Regions from separate parts of the Bradyrhizobium sp. UFLA05-125 genome, predicted to be linked through region 2. Evidence: predicted binding sites of a transcription regulator. Region 2 holds the regulator's gene; the other holds the start of a gene.
The links. Region 2 encodes LexA, which represses DNA repair genes until DNA is damaged. Its sites were predicted from a motif close to TGTTCNNNNTGTGTTCNG; they were not measured.
Positions count from the first base shown of each region.

Region 1: a site for LexA is predicted at 7,189-7,206, ahead of SO156_RS12720 (YifB family Mg chelatase-like AAA ATPase). Genes of this name have one in related genera too.

Region 1 covers NZ_JBANBJ010000010.1:47,083-56,282, forward strand. Annotated here, with positions in the region: gene coaA (type I pantothenate kinase) at 1-324, shown strand, start outside; gene SO156_RS12700 (CGNR zinc finger domain-containing protein) at 475-1,131, opposite strand; gene SO156_RS12705 (branched-chain amino acid ABC transporter substrate-binding protein) at 1,323-2,486, shown strand; gene SO156_RS12710 (PAS domain-containing hybrid sensor histidine kinase/response regulator) at 2,651-4,885, opposite strand; gene SO156_RS12715 (hypothetical protein) at 5,013-5,480, opposite strand; gene SO156_RS12720 (YifB family Mg chelatase-like AAA ATPase) at 5,603-7,141, opposite strand; gene SO156_RS12725 (AMP-binding protein) at 7,252-9,200, opposite strand, start outside.
Region 2 covers NZ_JBANBJ010000013.1:132,602-141,801, reverse strand. Annotated here, with positions in the region: gene SO156_RS15400 (ComEC/Rec2 family competence protein) at 1-1,953, shown strand, start outside; gene SO156_RS15395 (hypothetical protein) at 1,962-2,399, opposite strand; gene SO156_RS15390 (hypothetical protein) at 2,614-2,820, opposite strand; gene lexA (transcriptional repressor LexA) at 2,989-3,687, opposite strand; gene SO156_RS15380 (molybdopterin molybdotransferase MoeA) at 3,863-5,074, opposite strand; gene SO156_RS15375 (hypothetical protein) at 5,301-5,477, shown strand; gene SO156_RS15370 (hypothetical protein) at 5,579-5,782, opposite strand; gene SO156_RS15365 (HAD-IA family hydrolase) at 5,952-6,581, opposite strand; gene SO156_RS15360 (alpha-hydroxy acid oxidase) at 6,591-7,724, opposite strand; gene SO156_RS15355 (S41 family peptidase) at 8,021-9,200, shown strand, end outside.

The DNA.
Region 1 (9,200 bases), on a different contig from region 2:
CGCGACGGCAAGGCCGTGCCTGTCGTCTCCGACTTCTTCGACTTCTCGGTTTATATCGACGCTGACGAAGAGGCGCTGCGGCAGTGGTATGTGAAGCGCTTCCTGGCGCTCAGGGACACCGCGTTCACCGATCCCAGGTCCTACTTCCACCGCTATGCGCCGCTGTCGGACGAGGAAGCCACCGCGACCGCGACCGCGATCTGGGAGCGCACCAACCTCGCCAATCTCGAGGACAACATTCTGCCCACCCGCCCCCGCGCGACGCTGATCCTGAAGAAGGGCGCCGACCACGTGGTGGAAAGCGTGGCGCTGCGAAGGCTGTAGCCGTCGCTTTGTAGGGTGGGCAAAGGCGCGCACTTCGCGCGCCGTGCCCACCACTTCTGTTGGATGCGTGGAGAGATGGTGGGCACGGCGCAAGTGCGCCTTTGCCCACCCTACGGCTGCGTCTTTTGTGGCTACACCGCCAGATGGCGTTCAGCTCTTTCGCGTCCGTCTCTGTCTGTCGCGGGCGGCCCGGACCTTGGCGCGGTTGCCGCAGACGCGCATTTCGCACCAGCGGCGGCGGTTGTTCTTGGTGGTGTCGAAGAACAGCCAACCGCATTCCTGGCCGGCGCAGCGCCTGGTGCGCAAGAGGTCCTTCTCCATCAGAAGCGTCAAGGCGGACAGCGCGATGGGGCCGAGGATCGCAGCTTCGATGTCGCGGCGCGGATCAAACACCCAGATATAGCTGCCGAGGCGCATCCTCATCTCGGCGTGGCGCAGGTATTCCGCGTGCGCGCCTGACAAAAGGTCGAGCGACCTCGCCGGGACCGGCCGCTGCTCGGCGAGCGCGGTGCCGATCGTCCAGATCAGCTCGCGCAGCTCGATCGCGCGCGCGAAGGCGTGGCGCGCCCGGCGCGGATGGCCTGACAGCTGCGCACGGATGTAGGCGCAATCGGAGGGCGGCATGACGCGGGCATGCTCGACCCACTGCATCAGCGTGTCGAAATCCCTCAGGTGCTCCTGGTGCGCGGCAGAGCCGCGCGCCGACGACGTGTTGGTGAAATCCCACGCCAGTTCGCCGCCGACGAGATCGAGGCTGCCGGCGCGCGAGGGTGGGAGCACGGTTTTGTTCCGCGGGATGGTGCTCATGTGTAACCATCAAACTGCACAAGGAAGCTCGCCGCCGCGAGCCGGGCCGGCCTGCCCCGTGATGAAGCCGCTTCATCTCAGGCGTTTTCGGCGGCCGGCGCAAGGGAAAAGCCGTAACCATCTATCGATTGTTGACTGGTGCCGAGGTGCGTGACAGCCTGTCACCTGCAAAACGATCTTTGGAGGTTACCATGACCTGTCGTCGCGGCCCTCTCCCCCTGCTCGTGTCCGTTCTCGCTCTTGCGGCGACGGACCCGTCCACCGCGCAACTGGCCGGCAGGGACGTCAAGATCGGCATCGGCGGTCCCTTGACCACGACCTCGGCCGGTTTCGGTGTCGAGATGAAACAGGCGGCGGACCTTGCAGTCGACGAGCGCAACGCGGCGGGCGGCGTCGCCGGCGCCAAAATCGTTGCGACGGCGATCGACGACAAGGCCGACCCCGAGACCGGAAAGGCCGTCGCCAAGGCGTTTTGCGATGATCCGACCGTGTTGGGCGTGGTCGGCCACGTCAACAGCGGCGTCGCCATCGCCACCGGTCAGATCTATGCGGACTGCTCGCTTGCGGTGATCACGCCGATGGCATCGAACCCGAAAGTGACGGAGAGCGGCTTTGCCACCATCTTCCGCCTGACCAACCGCGACGACCGCAAGGGGCCGGGGCTTGCACGATATCTGATGGCGAAGCTGGGCAAGAAGCGCGCGCTCGTAGTCGACGACGGAACGTCCTACGGCGTTGGCCTCGCCGACCAGTTCGTTGCGGGCTTTGGCGCCGGCGGTACCGTGGTCGCGCGCAAATCGGTCAAGGTCGGCGACAAGGATTTCGCCGATTTCGTCAAATCGTGGCCGAAGGATTTCGACGTGCTGTTCTTTGCCGGCATTCGCGAAGGCGCGCTGATCCTCAAGGAGATGCGCGCGCAGGGCCTGACCCAGCTGTTCAGCTGCGGCGACGGATGCTGGGACACGAAGGCCTTCATCCAGGCCGCCAACGGCGCGGCGACGACGGCCGAAGGCGTTCGCATCCTCTCCGCCGCGCCCGCCATCGGCACCGTGCCCGGCTCATCCGAGTTCGGCGCCAAGTACACGGCGAAGTACGGCCCCATCAACAATTATGCCGCGAGCTCCTATGATTCAGCGCGGGTGTTGATGGCCGCGATCGCTGATGCCGCCAAGGCGAAGGAAGGCCTGCCAACGCGTGCCGATGTCGTGGCGGCGCTGCGAAACTTGACCTTCCAGGGCATCGCCTATGCAAGGCCGGTGCAGTGGACCGAGAAGGGCGACAACAAATCGGCCGTCATTTTCGTCAACGTGGTCGAGGGCGACCATTTCAAGCAGGTCGACCAGATCGGCGAGTGAGGTTTGCCGCGTCTGCGCAAGGCCCGCACCGATGACCGCTGTCGTAGGGTGGGCAAAGGCGCGCCCTTCGCGCGCCGTGCCCACCACTTCGGTTGCATTTGTGGAGAGATGGTGGGCACGGCGCAAGCGCGCCTTTGCCCACCCTACGGCCGCTTCGATCGTGGTTACACCGCCAGGTGCCGTGAGGCTGCGAGGCCCGCCAGCGCCTCTTCCAGCTTCTCGCGGTCGAGCGGCTTGATCAAGAATCCGTCCATGCCCGCTTCGAAACAGGCGTAGCGATCTTCCACCAGCGTGTTCGCGGTCAGCGCCAGGATCGGCGTGCGGCCGGCGCCCTCGCCTGCTTCGTGGTTGCGGATGCGCATGGCGGCTTCGATGCCGTCGAGCTGCGGCATCTGGATATCCATCAGCACGAGATCGTACGGCGTGCCCGCGGATTTCGCCGCCAGCCAGGATTCCAGCGCTGCTCCGCCATGGGTTGCGATCACGACGCGATGCCCAAGCCGCGTCAGCAGCGATCGCATCAACAACGCGTTGATCTCATTGTCCTCCGCGACCAGGATCGACAAGCCTCTGGTCACAGCGGAGGGCGCGACCGACGCCTCGGCGGGTGGCTCCGGCGCGAGCTCGGGCGAGGCAACTTCCGGCGTCAGCGACAGGCGCGCGGCGAGCGAGGCGGCGCGCAGCGGCTTCACCAGATAACCCGTGAAGGCCGGCGATAAGGGTTCGTGCCGCGTGGCGGGCGTGAGCAGCACCAGCCGCTGCACGGCATGGCTACGCGCTGCATCGCCAAGCTGCGCCGCCACTTCCGGACCGAGCGCGCGATCGATCAGCACGGCATGCCAGGAGCGCTCCGGCAGCAATGCCAGCGCGACGTCTACGTCCGAGACCGTGCAGGTCTGGCCGCCCCAGCGCTCCAGCCGCTGCGCGATCAGCGAAGCCTCGATGCCGGAGCCGGCGATCAGCAGGATCGATTTTCCGATAAGGTCGGGACTTGCAAACGTGGTTTGTCCCGTGCTGGCTTGGGCCGGCGCAAGCGGAATCGAGACCTCGAAGGTCGAGCCCCTGCCCGGCTCGCTCTCCAGCGTGATCCGGCCGCCCATGCGCTTGACGATGCGCTCGCTGATCGCAAGGCCAAGGCCGGTGCCGCCATAGGTGCGCGCGACGCGCTCGTCGGCCTGCTCGAATTCGCGGAAGATGCGCGACTGCGCCTCAGGCGCAATCCCGATGCCGGTGTCGCGCACCAGAAAGCTGATCTCGTTCGGCCACAGGCCGGGCTGGACGATCAGCGCGACGCCGCCATGCGTGGTGAACTTGATGGCATTGCCTGCGAGATTGAGCAGCACCTGGCGCAGCCGCGCGGCATCGCCGACCACGTCGAGCGGGAGGCGTTCGTCGACATAGGCCGCGATCTCGAGGTTTTTTGCCTGCGCGCGCGGCGCGAGCAGCTCGGTGATCTCCTCGATCAAGGTCGACAGCGCGAAGGGACGCTGCTCGAGATCGAGCTTGCCGGCTTCGATCTTGGAATAATCGAGCAGCTCCTCGATCAACGCGGTCAGCGCCTCGCCCGAGGTTTTTACCGCCCGCGCATAGGTCGTCTGCTCCGGCGTCAGCGTGGTGTCGAGCAACAGGCTGCTCATGCCGATGATGCCGTTGAGCGGCGTACGGATCTCGTGGCTCGCCATTGCGAGGAAGCGCGACTTGGCGCGATTGGCCGCGTCGGCCTGGTCGCGGGCCTCCGAGAGCGCGCGTTCGCTCTCGGTGCGGTCGGTGACGTCGCGGCCGACGCTCTGAAGCTCGGCCGGCTGGCCGGCGTCTAGTCGCACGAAGCCCTCGCGCCAGGCGATCCAGCGCGCGCCGATTGGGGTCGCGATCCTCTGGTCGTGCATGCGCGTGCCGCTGCTTTCGAGCGCGCTGTCGCCCTGCTCCAGCACGTCGAAATTAAAGCGCGTGCCGACAAGTGCGCTGCGCGCCCGCCCGGCAAGCTCGCAATAGGCGTCGTTGGCAAAGGTGATGCGTCCGTGGTGGTCACGCAGCACGATCAGATCGCCTTGCGATTCAAACATGCTGCGCGCGCGCTCTTCGGCTTCCTTGAGCTCCCAGTTGCGATCGACCAGCGCCTCGTTATGCGTCGCGAGCGTGCGCAGCCGCTTGTTGACGAAGCGCAGCCGCATGCTGAGCGTGGCAAGGCCAAGGCAGGCGAGGGCGAACAGGAAGCTCGCGCCGATCGCAAAGGCGTTGGGATCGTAGCCGGACTTCTCGGCCCGGCTGCCGGTGATGAAGCCGTAGGCGCCGCCGAACGTCGCCGAGAAGATCATGAAGGAGCGGATCGCGAAGGCGATCCTCGGATGACGGCGCCTGAAGCGGCGCATGCGCACTTTGATCCGGAACGACCGACCCATCGCCAAAGATCCTCAACTCCGCCTGAAATTGTTTTGCCCGCCCTCGGTGACGATGTGTCGTCCGACCTTGCGAACAGTTTGAGGTTTTGTGGCCGGCTCGAAACAAGGTTGATGAGACGTTAACGCCTCAGAGCGAGGCGGCCTGAAGATGGCGGGGCGCACCGGCAGCGCCGACGATCAGCGCGGCGGCATCGCGAGCCGAGAAGGTCTTCGACCGTACATAGATGCGATAGTCCGCCGGACCCTCGCTGGAGAGGTAGATCACCGGGGCATCGCTGCTCGGATGCGCGGCGATCGCGACGAGGCGCGTTGCCGCGCTGGATTGGCAGGCGTCCGATTCCGAGGTCGGAGTGTCGTCGACCAGGACGAAATCCGCAGCCTCCGCCGCCTCGGTGATCTGCACGCGGACAGTGGCGCGGTTGGGATCGTCTGTGAAGGCAACGTGCAGGCCGGCGGTCCAGGGAACCGATGCGAGCTCGACCGGGGTCTCGCCGAAGGCGATGCAGGGATGCGATGCCGATCCAGGCCCGCCGCGTGCCAGCACCGCCGCCGCCATCAAGGGAACAACCGAAGCCAGGATCTTGAAACGCAACATGACACTCTACTCGCCCAAGGACTCGCATATGGCCCAGTGAAGCGGCCGAGATGAACGCGTGGGCCTTATGGTTTGCAGAGCGTAAAGGAAACTCGTTACCGCCGGGTTGATACGGATGCGCGTCACGCCGGCTGGCGTACATCCTCCGCGAGTGCGCGGTAGGAGAGGGCTTCGGCGAGATGCAGCCGGCCGATTCTGTCGGCGTTGTCGAGATCGGCCAGCGTGCGCGCCACCCGCAGCACGCGGTGATAGCCGCGCGCCGACAGCCGCATGGTCTCGGCGGCATCGCGCAGCAGTTTTTGGCCCTGCGCATCGGGCTTTGCGATCTCTTCCAGCACCGAGGCCGGTGCCTCGGCATTGGTGCGGACGTTCGGCAATCCCGCGGCCTGATAACGCGCGCGCTGAATGTCACGGGCCGCGGCGACGCGCGCGGCGACTTCGACTGACCCTTCCGCTGGCGGCGGCAGGATCAGGTCGGCCGCAGTCACAGCAGGCACCTCGATACGCAGATCGATGCGATCCATCAGGGGACCTGAGATGCGCGCCTGGTAGTCTGCCGTGCAGCGGTCGATGCGGCCGCGCTTGCAGGCATAGCCGGGCTCGAACGCGTTGCCGCAGCGGCACGGATTCATTGCCGCGACCAGCATGAAGCGGGCAGGGTAGGTGACGCGGTGATTGGCTCGCGACACCGAGACCTCGCCGTTTTCCAGCGGCTGGCGCAGCGAATCCAGCACGCGCGGATCGAACTCCGGAAGCTCGTCGAGAAACAGCACGCCCTGATGCGCGAGCGAGATCTCGCCGGGTTTTGCCCGCATGCCGCCGCCGGTCAGCGCGGCCATGCTGGCGGAATGATGCGGCGAGCGGAACGGTCGCCGCGAGGTCAGAGCGCCGCCTTCGATCTCGCCGGCGACGGAGGCGATCATCGAGACTTCCAGAAGCTCTCCCGGCGACAGCGGCGGCAGGATCGAGGGCAGGCGCGCGGCCAGCATCGATTTGCCGGCGCCCGGTGCGCCGATCATCAGCAGATGATGTCCGCCGGCCGCGGCAATCTCCAGCGCGCGCTTGGCGCTCTCCTGGCCCTTGATGTCGCGCAGATCGAGCGGGGAGGCGGCCGCCTCATGCACCTTCGGCGAGGGCCGCGACAGCACCTGCGTGCCCTTGAAGTGGTTGGCGATCTGGATCAGCGAGCTGGCGGCGATGATCTGGATGTCCGGGCTCGCCCAGGCGGCCTCCGAGCCGCAGGCCGCCGGACAGATCAGGCCATCTTCGCGGGCATTGGCGCCGATCGCGGCCGGCAGCACGCCGGCGACCGGCGCGATCGAGCCGTCGAGGCCGAGCTCACCAAGAACCGTGAAGCCGGTGAGGGCATCCGGCGGGATGGCGCCGATCGCCGCCATCAACCCCAGCGCGATCGGCAGATCGTAATGGCTGCCTTCCTTGGGCAGATCGGCCGGCGCCAGATTGACGATGATCCGCCGCGCCGGCAGCGCCAGCCCTGAGGCGATCAGCGCCGAACGCACCCGCTCGCGCGCCTCCGACACCGCCTTGTCCGGAAGGCCGACAATGGCGAAGGCGGGCAGGCCCGGCGCGACCTGCACCTGCACGTCCACCGAGCGGGCCTCGATGCCCTCAAAGGCGACGGTGGAAACGCGTTGGACCATGCTACCCCCTGTTGCAATCGAGGGTAGCGGACCGGAGCGCGAAGCGCAAGAACATTACGGGAACATTCTGCTGCAGCCGCAGTCGCGAAGCCAGGTGCCCGCGCGCCATCTCACGCGGCAATCGGGCCAGGCGTCCCCGGATGGGTGCGGTTCAACGCCGGAGGCGCATCGTCAGCCAGAACGTCAATCCTTTGCCGAAGATGATCAACCAGCGGGGCTGCGCCAGTGATGAGGCAGTCACGATGCCCTCCGGGCAACCGGATCACTTCGAGCTGCGAACTGATGCGCCGCCACGCCCGACCGTCGTGGTCAGCGGCGCAAAAGGTCACGGGAACCTCGAGCGGCGCCGGACGATATCGCGCCATGGCGATCGAATAAGCATCCCATAGCGCCGGCGGAATCTCGCTATTCAGCTTGGAATTGGACAAGCCGCGATACAGCTTGCCGATCGTCTCGAACACCTGCATTGGCCGCCTGGCAACATCGCCGCTGGTCGAGGCCGTGCAGGATCGCTCCAGCCGGGCCATCAGTTCAAACGTCCAGCGCAGAAGATAAGGCCAAGCCAAGCGCCTCATCGGCGCGAGGATCGCCTGCGGTGCTGCACGGGCACTGATGGTTGGCGGGTCGACCATCACAACCATCTCAACCCTGTGGCCGGCTGCCATCAACAGACGAGCCGTTTCGAATGCGACCATGGCGCCGTTGCATTTGCCGCCCAGGAGGAACGGGCCGCTCGCCTGCCTTTCCAGGATCAGCGTCAGTCGGTCGGCCGCCATCGTCTCGATCGACGGCGGAATTGGCTCGCCACGAAGACCATGAGGATTGATGGAAGTGATCGGGGAATCGGGCCCGAAAAGCTCGACCATCCGCCGCACACAGGCGTGTCCGCTGACGAGGTCCCCATTGAAGAAGAACAGGGAGGGCCGATCGTCGCGGGCATGAAACTGCAGCAAGGGCGTCGGCGGCGTGCCCGCCTGCACGGCGATTTTGGGAGCAAATTGCCGGATGGTCTCTGCCCCGAACAGGATCGTTTCCGGTACGGGTTGGCCAATGATCCGCTCGACCTCAATGAGCATGTCCATCGCCAGGAGGGAGTCGCCACCGCTGGCAAAAAAATCATCGTCGACCGTCAGCGCTTCGGACTTGAGCAGCCTCCGCCATAGGCTCAGCAGTTCGGCTTCCAGATCCAATGGCCTCCTGTTCACATCGGGCTCGGGCGTCGTCCCCTCATGGTCCGAGCGCGTGTCGATCGACTCGCGAAGTCGTCGCCGCTGGACCTTTCCCGTCGTCCCCTTTGGCAGTTGGTCGAGGATCAGAATGCGTCGTGGAATCTTGAACGAGGCCAACTCGCGTTGCAGGAACTGGCGGAGCTCGGCCGTCGTCGTCTGCGCATGAGGATGGGCAACAATGGCGGCTGCGACATCCTCGCCAAGGCGTGGATGGCGGATCGCGAAAGCGGCGGCCTCGGCTACCGCCGGATGGCGGAGTAGCACGGATTCGATCTCGGCCGGCGCGATCTTCTCGCCGCCGCGGTTGATCAGTTCGCTCAAGCGCCCGTGCACGGACAGAAAGCCGTCTCCGTCGAGGCTGCCGATATCGCCGGTGCGAAACCATCCACGCACGAAGGACGCTTGATTGAGATCGGGCGCATCGAGATAGCCGGATATCACGGTGGGGCCGCGCACCAAGATCTCGCCTCGCGCACCAAGTGGGAGCGGATGTCCATCGTCACCAACGATGGCGACGGTATGCGGCCAAGGTTGCCCACATGTCCCTGGCCTGTTCGGGCCGGGCGGCGGCAGGTTGGCGGCGATCTGCGCGGCTTCACTGGAGCCGTAATGCTCCAGCACCGGGACACCCAAAATGCGCTGCAGGCCGTCGTGCACCTCCTTCGGAAGCGGCGCGCCGCCCGATACGACGAACCGCAAGGTGTGCGCCGCCTCGGCTTCCCGAGGACTTTTGGCCTTGTCCAGCACGGCAGCGTGTAGCGTGGGGCCGGCCGAATACCAGGTCGGCCGCAAGACATCGAACCACTCGTCGAGCGCGACGATGGCACTGT
Region 2 (9,200 bases):
GCCGCGATCGCCGCAGGCTTTGCGACGGCGACCTGGAAGACGGCGCGCATCGCGCACACAGTGCTGGCCAAGCCGCTCTATTCGGTGGCGCTGTCCGGCTTCGTCGAGACGCGCGATATTCGCGAGCGGACCGACCGCTTCGTGCTGCGGGTGACTACGATGGAGGCGCCGCGCGGCGACATCCAGCTCGAGCGCGTGCGGCTGTCTGTGCGCAAGGGCACAGCGCCGGAGGTCGGCAGCTTCGTGCAACTCAAGGCGCGGCTGATGCCGCCGCTCGCGCCGCTGCGTCCCGGCAGCTATGATTTCGCTCGCGACATGTTTTTTCAGGGCATCGGCGCGTCCGGCTTTGCGATGGGGGCGATCACGGTTGCCGCGGCACCGGAGACCGGAGGCTTGCGGCTGCGCTATGCCGCGATCATGCAGGGCCTGCGCGATGCAATCGACGCGCGTATCCGCGCCACGCTCGACGGCGACAATCGTGCGATCGCCACCGCGCTCCTTACCGGGCGGCGCGATGCGATCACCGAGCCCGTCAACGACGCGATGTTCATCTCCGGCCTCGGGCACGTGCTGTCGATCTCCGGCTACCACATGGCGGTCGTCGCCGGCGTGGTGTTTTTTGCGGTACGCGCGCTGCTGGCGTTGATCCCGGGATTTGCGGCGGGCCATCCGATCAAGAAATGGTCCGCGGCGGCAGCACTTGTGGCCGCTGCGTTTTACCTGCTGCTGTCCGGCGCCGAGGTCGCAACACAGCGCTCTTTCTTCATGACAGCGGTAGTGCTGATCGCGGTGATAGTCGATCGCCGCGCCATCACCTTCCGCACGCTGGCGGTTGCCGCGATGATCGTGCTCGCTGTTGCGCCGGAGGCCCTGGTGCACCCGAGCTTCCAGATGTCGTTCGCGGCAACGCTTGGTCTTGTCGCGCTGGTGCAGATCGGCATGCCGAAGCTGTTGGCCTCGCCCGACGACTCCGCCACCGCGCGCATCGCGCTCTGGGGGGGCCGCGAACTCGTCATGCTGCTGATGGCCTCGCTGATCGCGGGGCTCGCAACGACCCCCTATGCCGCCTTCCATTTCCACCGCGTCACGCCCTACGGCGTGCTCGCCAATCTCGCGGCGATGCCGGTGGTCTCGGCGCTGGTGATGCCCGCCGGACTTTTGGGGCTGATCGCAGCGCCGTTCGGGCTCGACGGCGTGTTCTGGTGGTTGATGGGGATCGGCATCGACTGGATGGTCGTCGTGACGCGCTGGGTCGCGGCGTTGCCGGGCGCGGTCGGACGCATCACCGCCTTCGGCGCCGGTCCGCTGATTGCCGCCAGCATCGGCCTCGTCGTGATGGGCCTGTTGCGGACGCCGCTGCGCTGGACGGGTGTCGTCGTGTTGGCGCTCGCGATCGGCTGGGCGCTGCATATGCGCCAGCCCGACATCCTGATCGCAGGCGACGGCCACAGCGTCGCGGTGCGCGGCAGGGACGGCCAACTGCACCTGATCCGAACCGGCAAGGACAATTTTCTCCTCAAGGAGTGGCTTGCGGCCGATGCCGATCCGCGCAGTGCGACGGATCCGTCGCTCGCCGACGGCGTCTCATGCGACGAGGCCGGCTGCGTGACACCGCTCGCCGATGGTCGCCTGGTCGCGCTCTCGCTGCGTGTCGATGCGCTGGCGGATGATTGCAGCCGCGCCGCGCTGGTGGTGACGGCGAAGCCGGCAGCAACCGATTGCACGGCGATGGTCGTGGATCGCGAGCGTCTGAAGACGCAAGGAGCGCTCGCGCTATCGCGCGAGGGCGACGGTTTCACGCTGCGAACGGTAAAAATAAGGGGCGCAAACCGCCCCTGGTCGCCGGCCGGGGCCGGCGATAGTGATTTCGAGCTCAGCCTCGCACCGCGGCCGGCTACTCCACGCAGCAAGGATGCTACGCCGTCGGAGGCCGACCTGCAGGCCGAGAATTGAAAGACGCGTCAGCCGATCGGCAGGCGTGTCGTAGGCGTCGTGGTGGTGTGCTGCTCGACGGCGGGCTGCTCAGTCTTCTCGCCGAGCGGCTGCGTTACCGGCAATTGCAGAACCGTGGCACGCTGTCCCTCGACGAGCTGCGTCACCAGTACGTAGTTGCCGTCGGGGAATTCGATCGCATCATGATGACGATCGGGAATGTGCGGATCGACCTTACCGAACTTGCCGACGCGGGAATTGACGGTGCGCGTCCAGATCCAGCGATTGTCGTAGCGGACGTTGTCGGCGAAGGCGAGCTCGGTGCCGGGCAGGAGGCAGACGGCAACCGAGAGATCACGCTCCGACGCAAATCCACGCGTCGAGGTGCCGCGGAAGGTTGTCGTGACGATCGTCTCGCCGACTTGAGCGGGGCGGGTCGCAACGGCATGTAGGCTGTAGTCACACATCGGAGTGCTCCTCATGCGAGATAGCAGGTCCGCGCCCCCCCGGAGGCGCAGGCCTCTATCAGAGTTGGAAGCCTTGGAGTGTATCGCTTTTGTGGGCAAATCTGCGGCCCGTCTGCGCGTCGCCCGATCACATTATCTTTCCCGGCACACCAGGAACAAAGCCTCGCGCCGCCAGTCTATCTTGGTTCACGCCATTCACTTACGCGAGCTTCCATCAGCGGCCGGCAGGAGCGGAGTACCCCGAATAGGGCCATCTCACCTGCGCCGCAGGTGCGATCGCATTGTTGGACTTGCGGAATGGCGCGCTGGTTGCCGCGTGCTCTGCCTTGCGGGCGCCATGCTGGTGTTGCGCTGCATCGCTCGCGGATGCCGATTCCGCGATCAAGGCTGCCGAGATTGCGCTCAAAATCATCTGCCGCATGGGTTTTGTCCTCTGCATCGTGCACAGCGCATTCGCGCCTGCCATGCTCGAGGATTAGCTTCGCGCAGGTGTGGGGATAATCACAATGGAAGCGAAAACACCATTTTGCCGGAGCGGACAATCCGTCCGCCCGCATCGTTGCGCAATAACCGGCAATCTGGCGGGCAATCAGTACTTCCGGTACAGCCCGATCAGCTTGCCCTGAATCTTCACCCGGTTCGGCGGCAGGATGCGCACCTCATAGGCGGTGTTGGCGGGCTCCAACGCGATTGACGCGCCGCGACGGCGGAAGCGCTTGAGCGTCGCTTCCTCATCGTCGATCAGCGCCACCACGATGTCGCCGGTGTCGGCGGTCTCGTTGCGCTGGATCAGCGCCATGTCGCCATCCAGGATGCCGGCGTCGACCATCGAATCGCCGCGCACTTCGAGCGCGTAGTGCTCGCCCGAGCCGAGCATGTCCGGAGGCACGCTGATGGTGTGGCTGCGGGTCTGCAATGCCTCGATCGGCGTGCCGGCTGCGATCCGTCCCATCACGGGCACGGCGACGGGGCGATCGCCGTCGTCGACGGGAGCGCTTACGCCCCGCACCTTGCCGAGATTGCCTTCGATGACGCTCGGCGTGAAGCCGCGGCGGCCGGCGCCCGCGGCCTGAAGCTCGGGCAGCTTGATGACCTCAATGGCGCGCGCGCGGTTGGGCAGGCGACGGATGAAGCCGCGCTCTTCCAGCGCAGTGATCAGCCGGTGGATGCCCGACTTCGAGCGAAGATCGAGCGCGTCCTTCATCTCATCGAAGGAGGGCGGCACGCCGCTTTCCTTGAGGCGCTCACTGATGAACCGCAGAAGCTCGTATTGTTTGCGCGTTAACATCTCGACCAAATCCCCCGGTTGATGTCGTTCGATTCCGAGACGCCAGATTCAGCAGAAGCCGCTAGATGCTCGAAACAAATCATGAACGGACACTATATGTTCGATATGTGTTCCGCAACCACTTAATTTTGGGTGAACGCAGCGAAGTTCGCGCTACACGTGAATCAGATCGCCCTCACAAGGGCAGCCGCAACACCTCGCAAGGCGTGCCTGCTTCAGCCTTCGGCGCGAACGGCGCGCGCACGAGAAGTGCCTGTGCCATAGCGAGATTCGCAAGCAGTGAGGAGTCCTGGTGGTTGACGGGAACGGCCACGAGCGTGCCGTCCTCGCGCTCCTCGAGCCGGGCGCGCAGATAATCCTCACGGACGTCGTTGGGCCCGACGTCGCGCCCGAGCACGGCGCGCTCGCGGCGGTGATGAACGCGAGAGCGGCCAGCAAGCGCGCGAATCAACGGCACCATGAACAGGAAGCCGCAGACATAGGACGAGACCGGATTGCCGGGCAGGCCGATCACCCGCATCGCGCCGAGACGGCCGTGCATCATCGGCTTGCCCGGCCGCATCGCGATCTTCCAGAACGCCATCTCGAAACCTTCGGCCTGAAGCGCCGGCCTCACCAGGTCGTGGTCGCCGACTGAGGCCCCGCCGGTCGTGATCAGGATGTCGGCGCCGCTCTCGCGGGCGCGGCGGATGCCGGCGCTGGTCGCCGCAACGGTATCGGCGGCAATGCCGAGATCGACCGTTTCGGCGCCCTCGGCCCGCGCCAGCGCGTGCAGGGCATAGCCGTTGGAAAAGACGATCTGGCCCGCGCCCGGCGTTGAGCCCGGCATCACGAGTTCGTCGCCGGTCGCGAGAATCGCGATCCTGGGCCGGCGACGGACGGCTAGCTGCGGATGGTTCATGCCGGCGGCGAGTGATAGGTCGCGTTCGGTGAGCCTTGCTCCTTCTCGCAGGAGCACGTCGCCTTCGCGGAAATCGACGCCGGCGGGACGGATGTGCCTTCCAACGATCGCGGCCTCCTTGACCGTGACGCGCCTGCCGTCAGCGACTGTGTCCTCCTGGATTACCACCGCGTCCGCGCCATCGGGCACTACGCCGCCCGTGAAGATCCGTACTGCCTGACCCGCACCGACCGTTCCCGCAAACGGTCGTCCTGCTGCGACCTCGCCGATCACGGTGAGCTCTGTGCCCACCTCTGCCGCATCGGCAGCGCGCACCGCATAGCCATCCATCGCCGACATCGCCTGCGGCGGCTGCGTGCGCCGCGCCGCGACGTCGCGCGCCAGCACGCGATGGTAGGCCGCATCGAGCGCAACCATCTCGTCGGCGACAGGCTCGACGCCCGCGAGCACCGCATCGAGCGCGTCGGAAACCGGCATCAGGGCCACGGGCTGAACTCCTGCTGGGCAAATCGTAAGGACAGGTCGCGTTGCGTTCTAGCCGAGTGCGGGCGTCGAGGCAAAAGGCGCGAACGCGAAGGTGGAGATGAAATGTCTTTCCAGCAGCAGGACGGCAGGATGCCCTTTGGGACAATATCGCCTCGTTCCGCTTCCGGCTCAGAATTGCTGCGCGCCCGCACGCAAGGCGCGTCGGGAGACGTCCGGGAGAACCCTGATGGCAGAGACTTCAAAGCTGTCGGTTGAGAAAGCGCTCGAGAAGCTGCGCGGCGATGAGCCGCCGAAGTCGCGGAGCGCAAAGCTCGATGAGGAGATCGAAGCGCTCAAGGAGAAGACCAGCCGCATGCGCGCGCAACGGCAGCGTCTCGATCGGCCCAAATCCAAGCGCAGTTGAGTGCGCTTACCTTGGCCGCCGCGCGATCGTCTCAATGACGAGGAAGACCGGGATAATGGTGGCCAAACATACCACGGCGACGACCAGGCTCACGGCTAGCATCAGGTGGCTCCCGTTTCATTGTCCGGATCGACGTCGGGCGCCTTCAGGCTGTGATCCATTTCGGGCAGGGGGTCGCCCTGCGATTTCAGATCCGCCGCCTTGCTGACCAGCTTTGCGGACAGCTGCGAATTCGACGTTGATTTGGCGAACTTGAGAAGAATCGAGGCTTGCTTGTTGAAATATGCCTTGCCCAACACGATCACGCGTCCGTTGTAGAAAATCCCAACGGGCATATGACTCCCGACGCGGTGATCCGTTCCGGGAACTCTGTGCAAAAATACACAGAATAAGTTGGTTCCACATTTTGCTAAAAAAGTTCCCGGAAGAAGCTGGAACCAAAGACTGAGCTACCGCAACAATGCGGCCGCGCTCTCAGATACCGAGGGCCTTCAGCGTCTCGCCGACATCGCGAGGCGACGTCACGTGAACCGCCGTCAGACCGCGGGCCCGCGCGCCTTCGACGTTTTCCGCGAGATCGTCGAAGAACACGATTCGCTGCGCCGGCACGCCGATCGCGGCGACGACATGGTCGAAGGCTTCCGCATCGGGTTTGCGCAGGCCGATGCTGGAGGACAGGTACATCTCGCGGAAATGGCCGAGCACGTCAGCATACTCCTTCGAGAAATATTCCACATGCGGCCGGTTGGTGTTGGAGAAGGCGTAGAGCGGCACGTGCTGTGCGGCGCGCGGCAACAGGTTTGAGATGTCGGGCATCTCGCCCGCGAAGATCGCATTCCACCCCTCCAGGAACTGCGCGTCGGAAATCTCGATCCCGAGCGAGCGCCGCAGCGAGTCGAAATAGACCTCGTCGCTGATCTTGCCCATCTCGTGCAGCCGATAGGATTCGCTGTCCCGCACATAGCGCGCGACGATGGCTTGTGGCTCGCAGCCGGCATGTCCCGCCCAGCAGGCGATCGCCTTGGAGAAATCGATGTCGAGCACGACGCGACCGAGATCGAACAGAAGCGCATCAGCGCTGCCGGGACAGAGGAGGGAGGTCATCGCATCCTTTCAGTAACGATAAGGCTCGATATCCAGAAGCGGAAACGCGCTGAACACGCTTGGTGCGTTGGTGGCGGTCGCCGGATGCAGGCAGGATGCGTTCACTTCGGCAAACGAAGTGGCGCCCAGCAGCCCGAGACAGCGCAGTACTTCGTCTTCCAGCAGCTCCAGCATCCGCGAGATGCCGGCTTCGCCGGCTGCAGCCAGCGCCCAGCACTGCAGGCGCCCGATGCCGACGAGGTCGGCGCCCATGGCGATCGCCTTGACGATATCGGTGCCGCGGCAGAAGCCGCCGTCGACCATGATCTTCGCGCGCCCCTTCACGGCATCGACGATCTCCGGCAGCACATGCATGGCGCCGCGGCCATGATCGAGCTGGCGGCCGCCATGGTTGGAGACGTAGATCCACTCGACGCCGTGATCGACCGCGATCTGCGCGTCCTCGGCCGTCGCGATGCCCTTGATGATGAGCGGGATCTCGAACTTGTCCTTGATCAGCTTCACGGTCCGCCACTCCAGGCCCTTCTGGTAGTCGCCGCCGGTGGCGCGCAGCCGGCTCTCGCGAACATAGCGCTTGGCGATGTCGCGTTCGCGACGGCTGTAATGGGCTGTGTCGACCGTCAGGCAGAACGCGGCATAGGTGCTTTTCACCGCGCGGGCGACGACATCCTCGACGAAGGCGTCATCGCCGCGGACATAGAGCTGGTAGAAGCGTAGCGCATCGGGAGCCGCTTCCGCGGTCTTCTCGAGGCCCGGGTCCGACACCGAACTCAGCATGTGCGCCGCGCCGAATGCGCCGGCGCCACGCGCAACGGACGCTGCGCCATGCGGATCGAAGATTTCGAGCGCGCCGACCGGCGCCAGCACCACCGGCAGGCGCATCTTGCGGCCGAACTGCGCGACGGAACCATCGACGTTGCGCATGTCGCGCAGCACGCGCGGGCGGAAGGCGATCTCGTCCAGGGCCATGCGGTTGCGGCGCATCGTGGTCTCGGTCTCGGCGGCGCCGACGATATAGTCCCAGGCGTTCTGGTTGAGGTTGGAACGCGCCTTGCGGATGAATTCGTGCAGGTTCTGGAACGGCTCGTCGCTGGCGCCCAGTTCGATGTTTCGTTGGGACCGGACGCGGGGCGCTTCGTTCATTGTTATCCTCCCGAGAATTTGAAGCCTTATTCCATCGCCTAACCGGTTCGGCGCGCCAAAACCATCCCAAAATCGCATAGCTTGAACGCAGAGCCGGGCGGGTCGATTCCCCGCCCCCGGCGCGAACCGGCCGATGAACGTTGCCAAAAGTTTAGGCTGGGACGAAGGGATTTTTGCCGGATGCAAGCCGACGTCGCGGACCGGCCTTGAAGAAACCAGAATGGTATTGTGAGACACGGGTTGGATCGCCATTTGCATGGCGGCTCCCAACCGCCAGCGAAAAGGCCAATCAATCCATGCGGAAAACCCTGCTGTTCCCCCTCGGCGCGCTCACCGGCGCGTGTTTGACTCTGCTGGCGACCTCTCCGCAAGGCGGACATTGGGTGGCGAGAGCGGCGGCGGGCGCGGACGATGCCTATTCGCAACTGAACCTGTTCGGTGAGGTCTTCGAGCGGGTCAAGGCGAGCTACGTCGAGAAGCCCGACAACGCCAAGCTGATCGAGGGTGCCATCAACGGCATGGTCACCTCGCTCGATCCGCATTCGCGCTACATGAACGACAAGGCCTGGACCGAGATGCAGGAGACCACCTCCGGCGAGTTCGGCGGGCTCGGCATCGAGGTCACGATGGAGGAGGGCCTCGTCAAGGTCGTGGCGCCCATCGACGACACGCCGGCCTCCAAGGCCGGCCTCCTGTCCGGCGACCTCATCAGCAAGATCGATGGCGAGGCCGTGATGGGCATGACGCTCGAGCAGGCCGTCAACAAGATGAAGGGCCCGGTCGACACCAAGACCAAGCTCACCATCGTGCGCAAGGGCGCCGACGCGCCGCTCGACGTCGCGATCACGCGCGAGATCATCCATGTGCGCCCGGTCAGGTTCCACACCGAGAGCGGCGATATCGGCTATATCCGCGTCACCTCGTTCAACGAGCAGACCACCGACGGCCTGCGCAAGGCGATTGCGTCGATCTCCAAGGAGATCCCGCAGGAAAAGCTCGCAGGCTACGTCGTCGATCTCCGCAACAATCCGGGCGGGCTGCTCGACCAGGCGGTTTCGGTGTCGAGCACCTTCCTCGCCCGCGGCGAGGTGGTGTCGACCCGCGGACGGAACCCGGAAGAGACTCAGCGCTTCTCAGCGCATGGCGGCGACCTCACCAAGGGCAAGCCGCTGGTGATGCTGATCAACGGCGGCTCGGCTTCCGCGTCCGAGATCGTGGCCGGCGCGCTGCATGACCACAAGCGCGCCACTCTGATCGGCACGCGCTCGTTCGGCAAGGGCTCGGTGCAGACGATCATCCCGCTCGGCACCGGCAGCGGCGCGCTCGCGCTGACCACCGCGCGCTACTACACGCCGTCGGGCCGCTCGATCCAGGCGCAGGGCATCGCGCCCGACATCGAGATCCTCCAGGACGTCCCGCCGGAGCTGAAGGGCCGTGTCGACACGATGGCCGAATCCCAGATGCGCGGCCATCTCT